Regions from separate parts of the Paenibacillus sp. FSL H8-0048 genome, predicted to be linked through region 1. Evidence: predicted binding sites of a transcription regulator. Region 1 holds the regulator's gene; each other region holds the start of a gene.
The links. The regulator LexA, encoded in region 1, represses DNA repair genes until DNA is damaged. The targets are predictions, from matches to a motif close to CGAACATATGTTCG.
Positions count from the first base shown of each region.

Region 2: the regulator LexA is predicted to act here: its motif matches at 2,979-2,992, upstream of NSU18_RS18415 (putative DNA modification/repair radical SAM protein).
Region 3: the regulator LexA is predicted to act here: its motif matches at 2,501-2,514, upstream of NSU18_RS28625 (YolD-like family protein).
Region 4: the regulator LexA is predicted to act here: its motif matches at 2,695-2,708, upstream of addB (helicase-exonuclease AddAB subunit AddB).

Region 1 is NZ_JBBODF010000001.1:373,231-377,912, forward strand. Features, by position in the region: gene NSU18_RS01755 (hypothetical protein) at 1-136, shown strand, start outside; gene NSU18_RS01760 (DUF4359 domain-containing protein) at 164-523, shown strand; gene NSU18_RS01765 (hypothetical protein) at 616-837, shown strand; gene NSU18_RS01770 (hypothetical protein) at 948-1,166, shown strand; gene NSU18_RS01775 (L,D-transpeptidase) at 1,245-1,583, opposite strand; gene lexA (transcriptional repressor LexA) at 1,771-2,397, opposite strand; gene NSU18_RS01785 (LysM peptidoglycan-binding domain-containing protein) at 2,595-3,011, shown strand; gene NSU18_RS01790 (DUF896 domain-containing protein) at 3,121-3,330, shown strand; gene NSU18_RS01795 (hypothetical protein) at 3,378-3,905, shown strand; gene NSU18_RS01800 (HAD family hydrolase) at 3,941-4,682, shown strand, end outside.
Region 2 is NZ_JBBODF010000001.1:4,343,808-4,348,489, reverse strand. Features, by position in the region: gene NSU18_RS18425 (phosphoketolase family protein) at 1-673, shown strand, start outside; gene NSU18_RS18420 (TIGR03915 family putative DNA repair protein) at 716-1,624, opposite strand; gene NSU18_RS18415 (putative DNA modification/repair radical SAM protein) at 1,624-2,934, opposite strand; gene NSU18_RS18410 (hypothetical protein) at 3,129-3,320, shown strand; gene NSU18_RS18405 (glycoside hydrolase family 3 C-terminal domain-containing protein) at 3,572-4,682, shown strand, end outside.
Region 3 is NZ_JBBODF010000001.1:6,587,287-6,591,968, forward strand. Features, by position in the region: gene NSU18_RS28610 (glycosyl hydrolase) at 1-1,054, shown strand, start outside; gene NSU18_RS28615 (PH domain-containing protein) at 1,072-1,563, opposite strand; gene NSU18_RS28620 (hypothetical protein) at 1,765-2,367, shown strand; gene NSU18_RS28625 (YolD-like family protein) at 2,539-2,874, shown strand; gene NSU18_RS28630 (hypothetical protein) at 2,881-3,042, opposite strand; gene NSU18_RS28635 (M15 family metallopeptidase) at 3,222-3,908, shown strand; gene NSU18_RS28640 (WGxxGxxG family protein) at 3,984-4,460, shown strand; tRNA gene NSU18_RS28645 (tRNA-Leu) at 4,643-4,682, shown strand, end outside.
Region 4 is NZ_JBBODF010000001.1:6,438,353-6,443,034, reverse strand. Features, by position in the region: gene addB (helicase-exonuclease AddAB subunit AddB) at 1-2,594, opposite strand, end outside; gene NSU18_RS27925 (class I SAM-dependent rRNA methyltransferase) at 2,823-4,226, opposite strand; gene NSU18_RS27920 (Na/Pi cotransporter family protein) at 4,327-4,682, shown strand, end outside.

The DNA.
Region 1 (4,682 bases):
GTACAGGCTAGAATTGCTGGCTCAGACGGGTCCCAGTAGGGTTGGAATTGATTTTGAGATAAGCGGCTTGGGAGAAACTGATCTGTTTTTGTGGCTGGGCCGATTTATGGTGAATCCGGTCGGATGTATCATCTAGGAAATTCTGTAGTTGAGGGGGAAAAGAATGAATTCGCGTTATGATACGCCAAGTCATGCACGCAGAGTCCGCAGAAGATCGGGCGGTAAGTCGTTACTGGTTCTTATCCTTGTTCTGGTTGTGATGGCTGTTACGAATCCGGGGAAGGAAGCATTCAGTAAATATTCTGTAAAGAATCTGGAGAATACGCTAGATCAGGAAATAGGCGACGGAATTAGCAAGCTGGTAGCACAGCCTGTAATTGAGTCTTTAACCAAGAGGGATAATTACATTTTGTTCTCGGTATTCAGTGTACCGGATCTTAAAAATACCGATTTTTTTACCGGGGATGGCGGGGCCACAAAGAAGTATATAGGTTTGTTCAAAATCCTTTTTATCAAGCTGTAAATATGGTTTACATATTGTTCCATGACCCGGTATAATTAAATAGATGGTTGTCGGAATCTTTTATCATGGTTGTGGAACAAGGAGGAACGAAGTTGAATACGGCTTATAAAGTACTGTCCAGTGATGCTGATCTATTCGCTGCCGCACTGGCACAGGTACAGGTCTACGTCGTTCAGCTGGTTGACGGCAAACCGCATGTGATTGCTGATTATGCCGGACCTGTACAGAAATGGACACCGGAGTACATAGTACTGGCCGGAATGACTTATAGACGCGATGAATTTGAATTCCGGGTAAGGCTGAACAAAAAGTAAGCAGTTTACCTGCCCGCTGCCTTCAGCTCTAACATTACTGCCGAATCACACAAGCTTTGGAGCAATTCCTGGCATCTCTTATACTATCCAAGTGTAAAAGAGGTGTAAAGATGAGCCAAAGAGAACGTAACCGGATTCGCAGAGCCATTAATGTCCTGTTAACGCAGCGGGCTATCCTGCTCGAGAGACTGGAAGAAATCAATGAGAATCTGCGCAGAGTGCCTAGAGGTTCGCGGGCCAGAAGAGAGCTGCTGGCAGCCAGAGAATCGATCCGCGAGGCTATCCGTTTGAATACGGTGGCTATTCGTCTGTTGAGAAGTGTACTGTAGTCTGTATCCGCTCTAATTCATATGAATCGAAAGAACCCTTGGGCGCAATCTGGCGTCTCAAGGGTTTTTGTGATTTTTCTATTCCCGGATGGTAACACGGGTACCTATGGGAACGAGGGCGGCCAGGGTGAGAACGTCTGCGTTATACATGCGGATACAGCCATGGGAGACCATGTGGCCGATGGAAGCAGGATCATTGGTTCCGTGGATGCCGTAATGCGGCTTAGATAGACCCATCCAGAAGGCACCGAACGGGCCGCCCGGATTGGGCTGCTTGTTAATGATGGTGTATTCGCCTACAGGTGAGTCGGTTAACATTTTGCCGATGCCGACAGGGAAGCCTCTGGTGACAACGTCATTATCCAGCAGGTACAGCATGCGCTGAGACAGATCGACGATAATTCGATAATTGGGCATATAGATCAGCACTCCTTTGTAACAGGATATGTGCGGAGCTATGCAGCGGTTCACGGAAAAGTGGCCAAAAAGCCGAATGCGAACAAATGTTTGCATTCGGCTTTTTGGCCACTTCAGGAATACAAATGAACAGAAAACAGGCTGCTTCGCTTGGTGCGGAGCAGCCTGTTCTTAAGCGGGGAGTAAATTAGTGGATATCGCGGAATAATCCGATGACCCGTCCCAAAATCGTAACGCGGTTAAGGCGGAGAGGCTCGTACGCCGGATTCTCCGGCTGCAGCCTGATATGATCCCGTTCCTTGTAGAAGGTCTTCACAGTTGCTTCATCTTCTTCGGTCATCGCTACAACAATATCGCCATTGTCGGCAGTCTGCTGCTGGCGTACGATGACATAATCCCCGTTCATAATTCCGGCATCCACCATACTGTCACCAAGGACAGATAGCATAAATACCTTGTTATCGCCTACATAATGAGCAGGCAACGGGAAGTAATCCTCAATATTCTCTGTAGCTGTAATAGGAACACCAGCGGTAACCTTACCCACTACAGGGATGCGGGTAACGGTCTGGACGAATTGATGCACATTCTCTGAATCTTCCTGGCCGAGTAATTCAATCGCACGCGGCTTCGTAGGGTCACGGCGGATCAGGCCCTTCTTCTCAAGCCGGTCCAAGTGACCATGCACGGTAGAACTGGAGGCCAGGCCGACAGCCTCGCCAATCTCGCGGACGGACGGAGGATAACCCTTGCTGCGGACTTCATTACGTATAAATTCCAGGATCGCCAGCTGACGACTAGAAATCTTTGACATCGGTATCAACCCCATATACTATGTTTGGGAAAATTATAACATAGAACTTCCGTTCGTACAAACATAAGTTCTAAAATGAGAAAAATAAGAGAACGGAAATAAAGAGAACAATCGTTCCGAAAAAACTATTGATCGAAACACATGTTCGTGTTATATTATTTTCGAAAGCAAGAACATGTGTTTGGAGGATGATGATCATGTTAAAGTATAGTACCTACAACAGCATCTACAATAATGACGATATCAAGGTGTCCGCTCCCGGTAATCCAACTGCTCATACTAATGTAACCAAGATCAAGGAATCGGTTCTTCATAGTCTCGCTGCGCTATCATCACTATTCCGTCAGGTCAGCCTGATGAAGATGGTTCTGGTGCTGATGCTTGTTATTTCGGGATTTACTGTGGTGGGGAATGTTTTTGCCGGTTCGGTCTCTTCGCTGAAGCCGGATAAGCGGATCGTAGTCGAACGCGGAGATACCTTATGGAGTATTGCTGTAAGCAACAAACCTGAGGACATGAAGACTGCCGTATATATAGAAGGAATAATGAAGACGAATCATTTGGAGAACAGCGTCATTAAGGCCGGAGATATTCTGACTTTACCTTTATACTGAAGGAATGTGTCAGACTAATGATCGACTCGGAGAGCTTTCAGGGAGTAGACCTTGACAAGCTCTTTTTCTCATGGCAAAGTTAAAATGAATTTAGAGGGAGGGAAACGTATTGAATATTGACGAATTGGTCGCACGCATCAATGAATTGGCACGCAAAGCTAAGAACGGCGGCCTGAATGAAGAGGAACTGGCTGAACGTGCCAAGCTCCGCGAGATTTATCTGGGGAACATCCGCACTAACTTTCGGGCCCAGCTTGATACCATCGAAATTGTGGACAATCCGGAGCATGAAGAGGGCAACAACGGACTTAAGCATTAGCCGGTTGCCTTTTCATAGATAATACAGGATGACTAGGGGGAACTTACATGGCCCGTTCTTGGGAAAGAATGGTTCAACGCAACACGAAGCAAGTTAACCAGCAAAGAAAGAAGCAGGGGAAGGACTCCATTTACACTTCCAGTACTAAGACTGCTGCGAAAAGCATCGATATTTTTAAAGGCCGCAATATTGTATTCCCCGTTGTACTGATGCTGCTGGGCATCATGTTCTGGGTGGTCGGCTCAATTGACGAAGCCAAAGGAAGCGGAATTCTGGCTAACTGGCTGGGGGTAGTGCTGTACTTCCTGCTCGCTGCGCTGTTGTTCTTCCGCCGTCCGTTTCTTAAGGTTGAGCGTGCGCGTATCTCTACTATTAAATACAACCGCGAACGCTTCCTTGCTGCGGCGGATATTGAGAAAATCACTTTATCACGCAGTGTAGTAACCATTAAGTATAAGGGTAAGCGCAAGCAGTGGATTTTCTCCAAGCTGATTAACCGTTATGACACCGCTGCGATGGGGGAACGTCTGGAGCAGTTCGCGAAGAACAACAATATTGAACTTGTGCAGGAATAGGAAGACAGACCAGCATATAGGGAGTGGGAGAACTAATGCCGATTACCGCCGTACTATTTGACCTTGACGATACTCTGCTGTGGGATGACCGCAGCGTGGAAGAAGCCTTCCGTTATGCTTGTGAGGCTGCTGGAGATTCCGTTGATCCGCAGGAGCTGGAAGCTGCTGTACGCAGAGAAGCCCGTGCACTCTATGAATCCTATGAGACGTATCCGTTCACGAAGCTGATCGGTATTAACCCTTATGAAGCGCTGTGGGCGAACTTCACTGCCGGTGAACAGCCGGAGTTCCGTCAACTCGAACAGCTTGCCCCTGTCTACCGTAAGGAATCCTGGCGCCGCGGCCTCGCCGCACTCGGAGTAGAGGATGAAGCGCTGGCTGCACAGCTGGCTGACAAGTTCGCCGCTGAGCGCCGCAGCCGTCCCTATATCTATGAAGAGACGCTTCAGGTGCTGGACGAGCTGCGCGGTAAGGTGAAGCTGCTGCTGCTGACGAACGGCTGCCCGGCACTTCAGCAGGAGAAGCTGGACGGTGTGCCGGAGCTTACTCCGTATTTTGACCATGTTGTGATTTCGGGAAGCTTCGGCAAAGGGAAGCCGGACAAGGGAATCTTCGAGCACGCGCTCGGACTGTTGGATATTGCTCCAGAGCAAGGGATCATGGTGGGCGATAAGCTTACGACAGATATTCTTGGCGGATTGTCTGCCGGACTGACCACGGTTTGGATCAACCGAAATGCGAAAGCATCGGACCCGGAGATTACGCCGGATTACCAGA
Region 2 (4,682 bases), 4.0 Mb from region 1:
GGCTGTGTTCGACAAGATCCTGAATGACCGCCAGAAGATCAACCTGATCGTATCCTCCAAGCATCCGCGTCCGCAGTGGTTCTCGGCAGACGAAGCGCAGGAGCTGGTGGACAAAGGCCTCAAGATCATTGACTGGGCCAGCACCGACAAGGGCGGAGAGCCGGATCTCGTCATCGCTTCTTCCGGTACTGAGCCTACAATGGAAGCACTGGCTGCCATCTCGATCCTGCATGAGAAGCTGCCTGAGCTGAAGATCCGTTACATCAACGTGGTCGATCTGCTGAAGCTGAGAAGCCAGAAGCTTGATCCGCGAGGCTTGTCTGACGAGGAGTTTGATCAATTTTTCACAAAAGATAAACCGGTCATCTTCGCCTTCCACGGCTATGAAGGCCTGATCAAAGACCTGTTCTTCGACCGCCACAACCATAACCTGCATGTGCATGGCTACCGCGAGAATGGCGACATCACTACACCGTTCGATATGCGTGTACTCAACCAGATGGACCGCTTCGACCTCACGAAGGAAGCTGTGCTGAGCCTGCCGGATGCAAGCAAATACCAGGCTATCGCTGACGAGATGGATGCCATTGTGCAGAAGCATCACGCGTACATCCGCGAAGAAGGCATCGACCTTCCAGAGGTGGAGAACTGGGTATGGAAGGCTTTGAACTAAGGGCAGGATGATAGTGTTATTTCATTAATAATATAGTAAGCTTCAATCAGGGAGCGCTCCGGGGTCAGATAATGGCTGCGGGGCGCTTTTTGTGTCCGGTGAATGGAGTTGGATTATGGTCTCCAGGACCTCCGGGATCGATGAGTTCTCCCGCGGCAATGCCTTCTTCCGCTGCCCCGCGGTAAGTACAGGCACACCGCCCCTGTCATTCATCTCCACCATATGCTTCCAGTAGCGCTTCGGCATTAGTGAGGAACGCAGCCGGTCGCTCTTGCGCTCCTTGATGCCGATGGCATGGTAGAAGCCAGTCCATAAGCGGCGGTACGCTTCCTCCGTCTCATCGGGCTCAGGCGGGGCCCACCCGCTTAAGGGCACGATGGCCTCCCGTCCGGGCTCATGAATCAGCGCCGCCCCGTGGGTCTGGTCGTAGATCATGAAGCTCTCCCCCTGGAACCGGTCGCAAAAATGCTCCTGAATTACAGGCAGCACATAACCTTGCGGCTCAATGACTGCGGCCATGACCGGGCCGTATACAGAGAAGCGGACGAATCCCGTGTACAGATGTGCTTCATGGCGGAGCTGCTGAACGGCCTTCATCAGACTATTAACAGTATCATCGGCCAGCATATTCATTACCTTGCGGCCATGCTTGAAGCCGAGATACAGGAAATTCAGCAGCAGCATTTCCTTGTCGGGGGCGCAGCTCCAGAAGCCCAGGCGCACCAGCTCCTCGGCTTCGCGGCTGATCCGCAGCGGCAGGGACTTCAGTACCCGTGCGGCCTTGTCCTTGTCGGTCTCAATCCACTTGGCTTCCAGCAGCAGGCCAATTTCTCCGCCCTCAGCATGAATCGCCAGCGGAATCTCCTTCCAGGCATAGCTCTCAAATACACAGCACAGCAGCCCCTCGAAGCTGCCGTCATAGGTATACGCGAGGGCGGACGGCTTGAACATCAGGCCTTCGCCCCCTTATTGATGCTGTTCCAGTCACCGGCGGCGGGCAAGGTGGAGAGGTTAAAGTCATCGAACAGCGTGAGCTGTTCCACCTGCGGTTGCTGGAGCGCGAACTGCTCCCCGGACATGAGTGAGCGAAGCAGCGTATGTTCGCTTACCTTCAGTCCCTCCAGCGGCTTATCCTTGCAGGTGATGAAGAACTGGGCGCGCTTCAGAACCACTCCCAGCTTCTTCAGCGCATGGAAATCAAGCGATCCGGCCCGTCTGGCCTTTACGATCCGCTGTGCACTTCTTACGCCAATGCCGGGTACACGCAGCAGCATTTCGTACGGAGCGCGGTTGATCTCAACGGGGAACTGCTCCCGGTGGTTAACAGCCCAGCTGCATTTGGGGTCCAGCAGCGGGTTGAAGTTCGGTACGGCCTCATCCAATAATTCATTCGCCTTGAAGCCGTAGAAGCGCAGGAGCCAATCGGCTTGATAGAGCCGATGTTCCCGCAGCAGCGGCGGCTTGGTGTCCAGAGCGGGCAGGAGGGAATCCTCCACAACCGGGGTATAGGCAGAGAAGAAGACGCGCTTGAGCGAGTATTTGCGGTATAGGCCTTCCGTCAGATTAAGGATCTGGTAATCCGTATCGGGTGTTGCCCCCACGATCATCTGGGTGCTCTGTCCGGCCGGAGCGAAGCGGGGTGCGTGATTATACCGGACGATATCGGAGCGGTTCTCCTTGATCCGGCTGCTAATCAGCCCCATCGGCTTCAGGATGGATACCTTGCTCTTATCGGGAGCAAGCCGTCCTAGGCTTTCCTGCGAGGGCAGCTCAATATTGACGCTCATGCGGTCGGCGAGCAGCCCCAGTCTGGACAGCAGGGCTTCGTCTGCTCCAGGGATGGCTTTTACATGAATATAACCGTTGAAATGATAGACATTGCGCAGCAGCTCAAGTACAGCAATTAACTGCTCGGTGGTGTAGTCCGGACTGCGCATAATGCCTGAGCTAAGGAATAGTCCTTCTATATAATTACGGCGGTAGAATTGCATGGTGATATCTGCGATCTCTTCGGGGGTGAAGGCCGCCCGGCGGATGGGGTTGGACTTGCGATTGATGCAGTACGCACAATCATACACACAGCCGTTGGTCATAAGTACCTTGAGGAGCGAAATACAGCGGCCGTCCGCCGCGAAGCTGTGACAGATGCCCATCGCGGAGGTGTTGCCCAGTGCCCCGGCCTGACCCTTGCGGTCCGAACCGCTTGAAGTGCACGCCACATCGTATTTGGCTGAAGCGGTCAGAATCTCTAGTTTCTCCATTACATCCACGGTCTCAATCCCCCTCATATGTGAGCATTATATACCGAACGTACGTTCTTGTCAAAAGCACAAACTACCTCACTGGCCGCCTGCAAAATGTATGCGCATTCCTTCTTGTGCTATAATAGAAATTGATGGTTCATGGAATGAGGAATCATACGGTTATTGAAAATCGGGTTAGGAGTGTTGCTGAAGTGAGAGGATATAACATATGGCGGCCCATCATGCTGATTGCGGTTGCGCTGCTGACAAGACAGTTAGTGACAAGTGTGTGCCTGATGTTCGGTATGTCGCAGGAATCGGCAGGCAGTGTAGCCATGCTGGGCATGATCGTTGCCGCTCTTATTATGTACAACCGCATGATGAAGGGCCGCCGCCGCAGATAAAATAAATAGAAGATCCGGACGTATCTATTCAGGCGGAACGGATTGCATAGGAACAGGCTTGAGAGACGCCCGCACAGGTGTCTTTTTATTTTAGAGCGGTGCTTGAATAATATGGCTGGAGCTTATATTCTTAGAAGGATATGCTATATGAAGGACCATACAGATTCAAGGTAACGTACATCCTTGCGGGGAAGGCGATGTCTATAGAATCAACCCACAGCATGGGAAACGAACATACAGGAGGAAACCAATTGAGTACACAGAACATTGGAGTGCCGTTAGAGGGTTTTGCAGAATTTAGCCGGACGGTAGCCGCAGAAGGTGCGGTACTGCTGAAGAATGAGGGACAGGTGCTTCCGCTGGGTAACGGTGAGAGCGTGGCTGTTTTTGGCAGAATACAGGTGAATTACTACCGCAGCGGTACAGGATCGGGCGGTAGCGTTCACGTTGCATATACGACGAACCTGCTGGATGGACTGCGCAGCAAGAAGAACATTAGCGTGAATGAAGAGCTGGCTGCAGCCTACGAGGCCTGGATCGGGCTGAACCCGTTCGATGACGGCGGCAAGGTATGGGCTGCGGAGCCGTGGAACCAGAAGGAAATGCCGCTTACGGACGAGCTGGTGAAGCAGGCAAGAAGCCAGTCAGCCAAAGCGGTTGTGGTTATTGGACGTACGGCGGGCGAGGATCAGGATAATGCCGATACCGCAGGCAGCTACCGGCTGACGGAAGATGAGAAGACGATGCTTGTCGCGGTTACGGCTCATTTTGAACAGACGATTGTGGTGCTCAATGTGTCCAATATCATGGATATGAGCTGGGTAAATGACGCTGCTTATGTGAATTCTATCTCTGCTGTGATCTATTCCTGGCATGGGGGCATGGAGGGCGGTCACGCGATTGCCGATGTTCTGGCGGGAGAGGTTACGCCAAGCGGCAAGCTGACGGATACCATTGCCTATTCCATTGATGATTACCCGTCGACCCGCAACTACGGTAACGAGTTCAAGAACCTGTACGAGGAAGATATCTATGTAGGCTACCGTTATTTCGAGACCTTCTACCCGGATAAGGTTCAGTATGAATTCGGCTACGGGATCTCGTATACGACCTTCAAGCTGGAGCCGGAGGAAGCGAAGCTGGTGGACCAGGCGGGCGAGCCGCAGATTGAAATCGGCGTCACTGTAACGAATACGGGAGCCGTATACGCCGGTAAAGAAGTCGTGCAGGTGTATTATGAAGCGCCGCAGGGACAGCTGGGTCAGCCGGCCAAAGCTCTGGCAGCCTTCGCTAAGACCAAGCTGCTGGAGCCGGGTGAGTCCCAGCGCCTTACTGTGAGCTTCCCGCTCCATTCCATGGCTT
Region 3 (4,682 bases), 6.2 Mb from region 1:
CATGAGTCTCAGCGAAGCTAATTTCAGCAAATACATCACACCGGGAACGCCAGAGTATACGGCAATGATTGCAGAGCTCGATAAGGTCGCTGTTTTCCTGAAAAAGCTAAATGACGCCGGTGTCCCCGTACTCTGGAGACCCTACCACGAGATGAACGGCGGCTGGTTCTGGTGGGGTCAGAAAGCCTCCTTCGTGACTCTGTGGGAGATCATGTTCGAGCGGTACACGGTCTACCATAAGCTGCACAATCTGCTGTGGGTGTGGAGTCCGAATGCCAAGAACAAGAACAGTGAGGAGCCGGCAAAGTATTATCCGGGCAGCGGCAGGGTGGATGTGCTGGCGGCGGATATTTTCGAGGGGGATTACAAGGCAATCCATCACGATACGCTCTGGGACCTGGGGCGCGGCAAGCTGATCGCCATCGGCGAGAACGGGGAGCTTCCTCCGCCAGCTGTGCTGGCAGGCCCGCAGAACAAATGGAGCTACCAGATGACCTGGGGCAAGATGCTGTATGAGCGCAATAAGGAGGCAGTGATTCAGGCTTTTATGAAAAATAGTGCAGTATTCTCCAGAGATGATTACTCGGCCAAGGCAGCGGCGTATGCTTCTTCAGGAGGGGTGCTACCCAAGCCGGGCCTCTACGGACAGTACTATAACAATATTACGCTTAGCGGCACGCCTGCCCTCACCCGGACAGATGCCAATATTAACTTCGCCTGGAGGCAGGCGGCGCCTGATCCGGCTGTTCACGCAGATCTGTTCTCGGTACGCTGGAGCGGCCGGATAAGCGCTGCCTACAGTGAGACCTACACGATCTACTCCTATTCAGATGACGGAATACGGATATGGATCGACGGGAAGCTGATTATTGACAGCTGGATCAAGCAGAGCGGGCAGGAGCGGCAAGGCACCGTAAGTCTGATTGCGGGGAAGCTGCATGAGCTGAAGGTGGAGTACTATGAGAACCAGGGGGATGCGCGGGCGGTACTGATGTGGGAGAGCCCCAGCCAGGCCAAAGGCGTAATTCCGGCAGGAGCCCTCTACCTTCCATAACAAAGTGTAACGAAGCGTCAGATATGCTCGCGGTAGCTGATGTTGTTGGCGATTTTCTCGTCGCGGACGGCTTGACGCAGCGTATCCTTGACAGTCTGAACCTTACGGATTCTATAGAATGGGAGCTGCGGAGATGAAGCATCATCCGACAAAATGATCAGCGTCCCGATGCCCAGCATACGCTGCATAACCGACTGGGTGACGGAGAAATCGTTGACCCGCAGCAGCTCAATTTCTTCGACATCCTTGCCGATCAGTCCGCTCTTCACCATAATCCGCTGGGACGTAATCGTATACCTGGTGGTATTCAGCCCGATCAGTCCCTTAAGACGGTCAGAGATGCCGGCAGGCTTGCCCTGCCATAATTCTTGTTCGGGACCGGAGCTATGGCCAGCCGCCGGACGGCGTGCTGCTGCCGGAGAACCGGCTTCTTCTGTGCCTGCCCCGCATTCCCCGCAGAATCTGGCACCTTGCTTGTATTCCGCACCACATGCTGTGCAATAAGCCATGATAAATCTTCCTCTCCTTGAAGGGATAAATTCATTATAGTATAACAGGAATTGCCAGTCATCAACGGGTTATGGACCGCTGTTTCTTCCTATGAATACGCTTAACCGCTGACAGATGTTTCATTACCGCGAATTTTACATTAATTTCATTTGCACTTAACAAAAATCGATATTATTCTGTTAAGTGGAGGGATATTAACTATGAGACAAGCTTTACTTGCAGGACTGCTAATGGCCGTCATGATCCTCAGTGCCTGCAGCAATAACAGCGCCGAGCCGGCTTCCCCGGAAGCGGTGCAGGAGACGGTACAGAACTTTTACGATGAAATGTCGAAATTCGACGAAATGGGCAAATCCTCGCTAGAGAACTTCAACACGACATTTACCTCTTATTCCACCGGACAAGCGACAGACAAAGAATTCCAGAAGGCTGTAGACAGCTTCCAGGATACCGCCTCCGAGCTTGCAGATCATGTGAACGATATTAAAATTGCGCGCGGCCTGCCGGATACGATCGAGAAGCTCCTCAGAGATTCGATGATCGCTTTCCAGAGTGCCTATCAGATCAAGGAGAAAGCTTCGAAGAGCGCTGTATCGCCCGATGTAACCGCTGAGGAATTCAATGCGATGAATCAGCAGGCGGACGTAGCAATGCTCTACGGCATCTCCAAGCTGAATGAAGCCAGAGAAGCCGCCGGATTGATTGATCCGGAGCAATCCGTACCAGGAACTGTGTCAGATGCAGGCACAGATGCCAAGCAGGAACAGGGTACCGGAAGCGCAGGGACTTCGTCAGTGAAATAGGCAGAGACAAGACTTGTTATAGCAAAAGGGTTCAAAGGAAGACGCTGTACAGCATAACTGTGGGCGTCTTTTTGCTATGGAGGAATACCTAAATATTTCTGCTTGCCTAAGCTGCTAAAGCGCAGATATAATACAAACATATGTTCTGTATGAAGAATAGGAGGAACGGCTATGGGCAAGAAGCTTGAAGGGAACCGTCTGCCGGAGTGCAGCGGAAGGGTGCTTCCGGAGCAGATCGGACGGATGGGGAGAGAGCAGCGGGAGACCTGGCATAGCCTGAAGCCGGTGCTGGATGAGGAGAAGCTTGAGGAGATTGAGCATACGCTGGCCTTATCGCTGCGTAGTCATGTACGGGTAACTCTGGTGCTGTATGGTCCTCTGGAGCAGGTGAAGCTGAGCGGGTTCGTGACCTCCATCCATACCCACTCGCGGGAAATCAAGCTGCAGTGGGCAGAGGAATGGAAGTGGCTGCTTGTAGATGACATTGTGGAGGCTTATATTGTCTGACAGCTTTTACTTGCTGCGGTGTCCGTCCGTCTTCTCATAGGCAATCAGCGTGACCTCCGGGTTCCCGGTCATCCGGGCAATCTCCGATTCGGCCTGGCGGATCACCTCCACCACATCCTCTTGGTCGCTTAGCGGGGCTATTCTGTAGCTGTCGCTGTGAATCTCCATGTTCATCCCCCTTTCCGTTAGAATGACCTGACGACAGGTCTGCATTCTTATTCTGGCCTGTTGGTGCACAGTTCATCCGGGGAGATCAGGTGCGGTACCGCTTCTTTTTGACGAAAAAACGGTCATTGGCGTAAGCCGCCCGGCCAAAGCGGGCATATACTATACCAGGGGGTGAGTAGATGCTTACTTTGGAGCAGGTCAAGCAGAAGTCGGCCGCAAGGCTTACGAAGCTGCATCCGGCTGTACTGGCCGGGGCGAACGAGCTGATTAGACGCAGTTATAACCGGGGGGTGCCAATCCTCATTACGCAGGGCATGCGCACGATAGCGCAGCAGAATGAGCTATATGCTCAAGGGAGAACTAAGAAGGGCGACATTGTAACCAATGCCCGGGGAGGCGACAGCTACCATAATTACGGACTGGCAATAGACTTCGCGCTGCTGCTGCCGGATGGCAGGAATGTGTCCTGGGATATGAACCGTGACGGGGATGGCGATAAGGTGGCAGACTGGCAGGAGGTGGCGCAGGAGGGGAAGAAGCTGGGGTTCGAATGGGGCGGGGACTGGACCTCCTTCAAGGATTACGCTCATCTGCAGATGAGCTTCGGTCTTAGCATCCAGGATCTGAAGGCAGGCAGACGGCCGACCGCCCAGCAGAGTGCAGCCGCACTAAGCCGCATAACCGGAGGTGAGCCAGAGGTGAACAAGGATATCCCTGTAAATATTACGCTTAATGGTAAGAAGCTGACGACCGGTGTTATGGACGATGCGGTAACCTATGCGCCTGTACGTGCGATTGCCGAAGCGCTTGGAGCCAAGGTCACGTATAATGCGTCCAGTAAGACCGTGAACATTGTGAAGGAATAACTTCTCTGCATAGATGCTGTGCCGGATGGGGAAATTATCAGCGATTAACCACATCCATGAAGGGGGCACAACATTTTGAACAAGCTGATCACAAGTCTTGCCTGCGGTACCGTCCTGTCCATGAGTCTGCTCGGAGCAGGTGACATCTCCGCAGCAGCACCGGGCGGTATGACTACTACGACTCCTGGCGTTATGAGCACCACCGCTCCGGGCATGAACGGCACAACCACTGATGGCCGGATGGGCAACATGAATATGCGCGATATGGACGACCGGACGATGGACAATCGGGGCAATACTCTGATGAACGAGACCAGAGATTCCATGCATAAGACCGAATCCATCATGAAGGACAAAATCCGTACCGGCGACAACAGCTCCGTCTCCCCGCTGTCCAACGATAACCGGACGGGCCGCTACCGGGCACAGAGCACAACCACCACAGGCACCACTAACAACGACAACCGCTCCAACTGGGGCTGGCTCGGTCTTGTAGGTCTCCTGGGCCTTGCAGGCATGCGCAGCAGAACCGGCGAGCGCGACCGCCACTAGCCGGAGCAGGGCACCGCAGTTCTGCAAGTAAGGAACAGCAGCGCCAAGCAGTAAAGCCCGTGTCAGTCTCGGCTGAGCGGGCTATTTGCTGCTTATGAAGAAGAAATATTGGAAAAAGGAATTGCGTATCCTCCAGATACATGATATTATATCTCTTGTCGCGTATAACGCGCACACAACATGCCGGGGTGGCGGAACAGGCAGACGCACAGGACTTAAAAT
Region 4 (4,682 bases), 6.1 Mb from region 1:
TCCTGTAGCCGCTTCGCCATTTCACTGAGGGCCGCATGGAAAAGCTGTCCGATATCCGGGGCCTGGAGCTTGTAGAGCTGGCGCTCCTTCAGCCGCAGACCGTAGGAAGCGAAATGGGAGAAGGAGCAGGCAACGAACCGCTCCATCCGCGACACGCTGCCGCGCAGCGTGGAACCGCCATACAGGCGCAGACTGGTCTCCTTCTTCAGCCGTATCCCCTCATTGCGGTAGAACAGCGAGCCGAGCAGCCGCTCCAGCTTCAGCTTCATGGACAGATCCGCATGACGGTATTCCGCTGCCTGTTCATCCGCAGGCTTGTCTGCACCCTGCTCCGCCGCAAACCAGTTATAGACCTCCCACCACATGCCGGGTATCTCTGCTCCTTGACGCCACTGGCGGAGCTGAAGCAGCAGCATGCGCAGCGTCTGCTCAGGATGGCCGATGAAGTCCATATGGACTTCATCGTCATCATTGCCGCTCTGCGGGAAGCCGGAGAGGAATTGTTCATCTAACTGCTGCGGGAACATTCCCTGCAGCTGGCGGATGACCTCCGAAGGCAGCAGCGCCTTGCCCTCATCGTCAGCTACGGCATAGCTGATCCACAGCTTCCTGCTGGCCGTCGTAAGCGCATTGTAGATCAGGAAGCGTTCATCCAGCAGCTTCCTGGATGAGCCCGGTGCAAGCTCCATACCGGACTTCTCCAGCAAGAGGCGTTCCCCTTCGGACAGAATGCCGTCTTCCTTGAACTGCGCCGGAACCACGCCTTCGTTGAAACCGAGCAGGAAGGCGTACTTCACCCCCGACACCCGGGTGCGGTCCATCGTACCTACCAGCACCTGGTCAAGTGCAGGCGGGACGAGCCCCATCTTAAGCTCAGCCAGCCCGGTCTCCAGCACCCCGGCGAACAGGCTGAATTCTATCCGTTCCTTGCCCATCATCTCGGCAATCTGGTCCAGCAAGCCCAGAACAGCGCCCCAGAGCTGGCTATGCTCCCGGGCGGCTTCGGGACGTCCTTGCTTCAGAGACTCTGCTCCCATCTCTTCGAGCTTGCTTGCCGCTTCCGTATCCTCCAGCAGCAGATATACTGCCTTGCACAGCTCCAGGCCGCTGCGGCTGGCCTTGATTCTCTGCTCAAATGCCTGCAGCGGTTCAACAACGGCCTTCCGGCAGGCCTCCATTCTTGCCAGCATCGCTTCATCTACAGCTTCACTGCCCTCCAGCGATAGGCGCGGAATGCCCTTCCAAGAGCGCCCGTTCGTCCAGCGGGAGCCGTGAATGCCGCAGGCCAGCACGTAGTTCTCCAGCTCATCCATATGAGCGCGGGTAATGCTTCCGTCCAGCGGCAGCAGCAGCTCCGTCTTCACGCAGCGGAACACATCTTCATAACGCCAGCGGCGGCGGACGACATCCAGGGCGGAGCGGATGAATTCCACCAGCGGATGATGCAGCTCACTCTGCTTCTGATCCAGGAAGAACGGAACGCCGAAGTCCTGAAACAACGGGGCAATCAGCGGTTCATAATCGGCCATATTGCGCATGAATACCGCCATTTCCCCATATTTGGCTCCAGATTCTCTGGCCAGGGCCTGCATCTCGCGCAGCACGCCCTCCACCTCGGTGCGGCGCGAAGCCGCAGCCCGGATGCTGACGGCTTCCTTCACCTCTTCAGCCGGTCCTGTCCAGGAACGCCGGCGCTGTAACCCGCGCTCCAGATGGGCAAGTACTGGACTGTCCTGGAACCTTGGCAGGACGGGCGGGGCGAGCAGCTCATCCCATACGGTAAGCCCCATCTCCTCCGCCATTCCCCGCAGCTTAATGTAAGTTACCGCTGCCGGATGGAACAGCTCCAGCTCATGCGGGGCAACATCAGGAGGATAGATCCGGTCCAGTGTGAGCGCAATGTTCATTGTGCCGGCATACTGCATCAGCTCACGTAAGACGACAATTTCCTGGTTGCTGAAGCCGTGGAAACCGTCCACCCAGATCTCGGCGCCGCGGATATAGGCAGAGTCCGCAATATGCTCAGCGAGTTCGGCCAGCCTGTCCTCTTCATCTATGTAGAGCTGTGACATCTCCTGGTCCAGCTCGCTGAAGACGAGATGCAGATCATCCAGCTTCCCGGCCAGAATAGGGCTGCCCAGCGTGGCATCCCGCATTCTGCCGATCTGCTCTTCCAGGTCTCCGGCTCCAAGACAACAGCGCTTAAGCTCCGTGTGCAGACTGCTGAGCCGCTCCACAAATCCCGGCCGGTCCGAGGAAGCACCGAACAGCTTCAGCTCCTCTTTGCGCTTGCTGATAATCTTGTAGATCAGCATCTTTTTGCCTTCTTCACTGATGGGCAGACTCGCGCTGCCGCCGGTCTCCTGCTTCACCCGGTAGGCGAGACGCGAGAAGCTGAGCGTCTGGGCACGCAGACTTCCCTTCACGCCGCCTGCCGCCAGCAGTCCCCTTTCCGCTCCGAACGATCCCTGCTCGGGAACAAGTATAATGATCGGGGCCCCCAGCGGCTCTGCCTTTAGCCTGGAGGATACCCGCTCCCATATTGTAGTCGTCTTGCCGCTGCCCGAGCGGCCGATGATGAAGTTAACCGTCATTTCAGCAGACTCCTTCCGTTGAACCCTGGTACTCTATGCAGCACCAGAATCTATGAAACTTCTCGTCTCCATAGTATAGCACACCTCCATCGCACGCTCCAGAACGTACGTTTGCCATTGTTTGCAAATGCACCAAGTGGACACGGTACAAATACATCAAAAAAGAGCCTCCTTAAAAGAGACTCTTCCCGCAAAACCGGCTGCCCCGCCGGTTCTGACACTTCTATTCTATTTGCTGCGCACCTCAAAAATGGCGAACTTCAGATAATGGCCCTCGTCCACGCCGAGAATCTGCGGATGATCCTTGCCTGCGGCCCGCCATTCGATCAGTCTCAGCACCTTGCCGGCATCCTTGGCTGCTTCCATGATCGTATCAAGGAACAGCTGCGGCTGCATGTGGTACGAACAGCTGGCCGTGACCAGATATCCGCCGTCATTCACCAGCTTCATGCCCTGCAGATTGATGTCCTTGTAGCCGCGTACGGCCCCTGCCACTGCGCTTTTGGTCTTGGCAAAAGCAGGCGGGTCCAGAATCACGACATCCCACGTACGTCCGCCCCCGGCAGTCATCGGCTTCGCAGTATCCGCCTTGGCACCCGGTTTGCTTCCGGTTTTCCCTTCTGCCGTCGCGCCGCCCGTAGCACGCTCAGTGCGTTCCTCCTGGCCCTTGACCTGATTGCGCAGGTAGGCAAATGCATCATCTACCACGAATTCCACCCGGTCATTGAACCCGTTGATCTCCACATTGGCCTTCGCACTCTCGATGGCATGCGCAGACACATCCAGACAAGTTACCTTCTTAGCGCCGTACTTGCAGGCATGCAGTGTGAAGCTTCCCGTATGTGCAAAGCATTCCAGCACAGTTGCACCATCCCAATATGGGAAGGTGACAGGCTTGCCGCTTTTGTTGACCGGCAGCATCTGGAGTGTACCGTCCTCTGCTGCTAAGTTCTGCAGTGTAATTCCGCTGCGCCCGCCCCAGCCCTTCATCAGCGGAGCAATCGATGCTCTATTCTCCCGCTGATCGAAGAAGTAGCCGGTCTTCTGCCCCTCTTCAATATCGACGATCACCTTCAGCCCGTTCTCGCTTACGGTAATATGTCGCGGGCATTCACCGTAGAGTACACCCGTGGTCTGTTCCAGTCCCTCCAGCTCCCGCACACTGACATCGCTGCGCTCGTAGATGCCGCGCGGCGCCATCACCTGCACCAGCGCCTCCACAATCTCGGAGCGATGCTGATCCATAGCCAGGGTCAGCAGCTGAACCACAAGGACTTCACCGAAACGGTCAATGATCAGCCCCGGCAGAAAATCCGCCTCCCCATAGACCAGACGATAAGCGTCCGCCCCCGGAAGGAAGCGTTCCCTGTGCCGCAGACAGTCCGCGAACCGCTCTACAAAAAACGCCGTGTCCATTGCCGCCAGCTTATGCTGCGACAGAATTCTTACCCGGATCTGTGAAGCCGGATTATAATAACCGGTTGCCAAGTACCGCCCCTGATGGGTCAGAACATCCACCAGTCCGCCTGGCTGCGGATCTCCGTCAACAGATGCTACTTCACTGGCGAAGACCCATGGATGGCCCTGCTCCAGTCTTTTTTTACGGTTGCGTTCCAGAATTACTGATGCCAATACCTTCAACTCCCTATTCTTGTTGCCAGATTAATATACATGTCCTATGCCTGGCATTCATATATTGGTACAACCCCCGTTCAAAAAGGAGCCTGTCCTTATGATCCGTGAACTGTTATTCCCTGTCCTCTACGGTCTTGTCATATTCCTCGCCGGCATGAAGGTGATGGAAGCCTCACTGTCGCGGCTGGCCGGTCCGCTGCTGAAGCGCAGCCTGCACAAGGCTACCTCCACACCGGCCAAAGGCCTGATCGTCAGCGCCCTGCTGTCAGCGCTGCTACAGAGCAGCACCGCAGTAACGGTGCTTACCATCGGCATGGTCAATGCCGGGCTGCTGACTTATGCCCGCACGCTTGGCATTATTCTCGGCAGCAACATCGGCACCTGCCTGACCACGGAGCTGATCAGCCTGCAGATCAGCACGCTGGCCGCGCCGCTGCTGATCGCGGCGCTCTG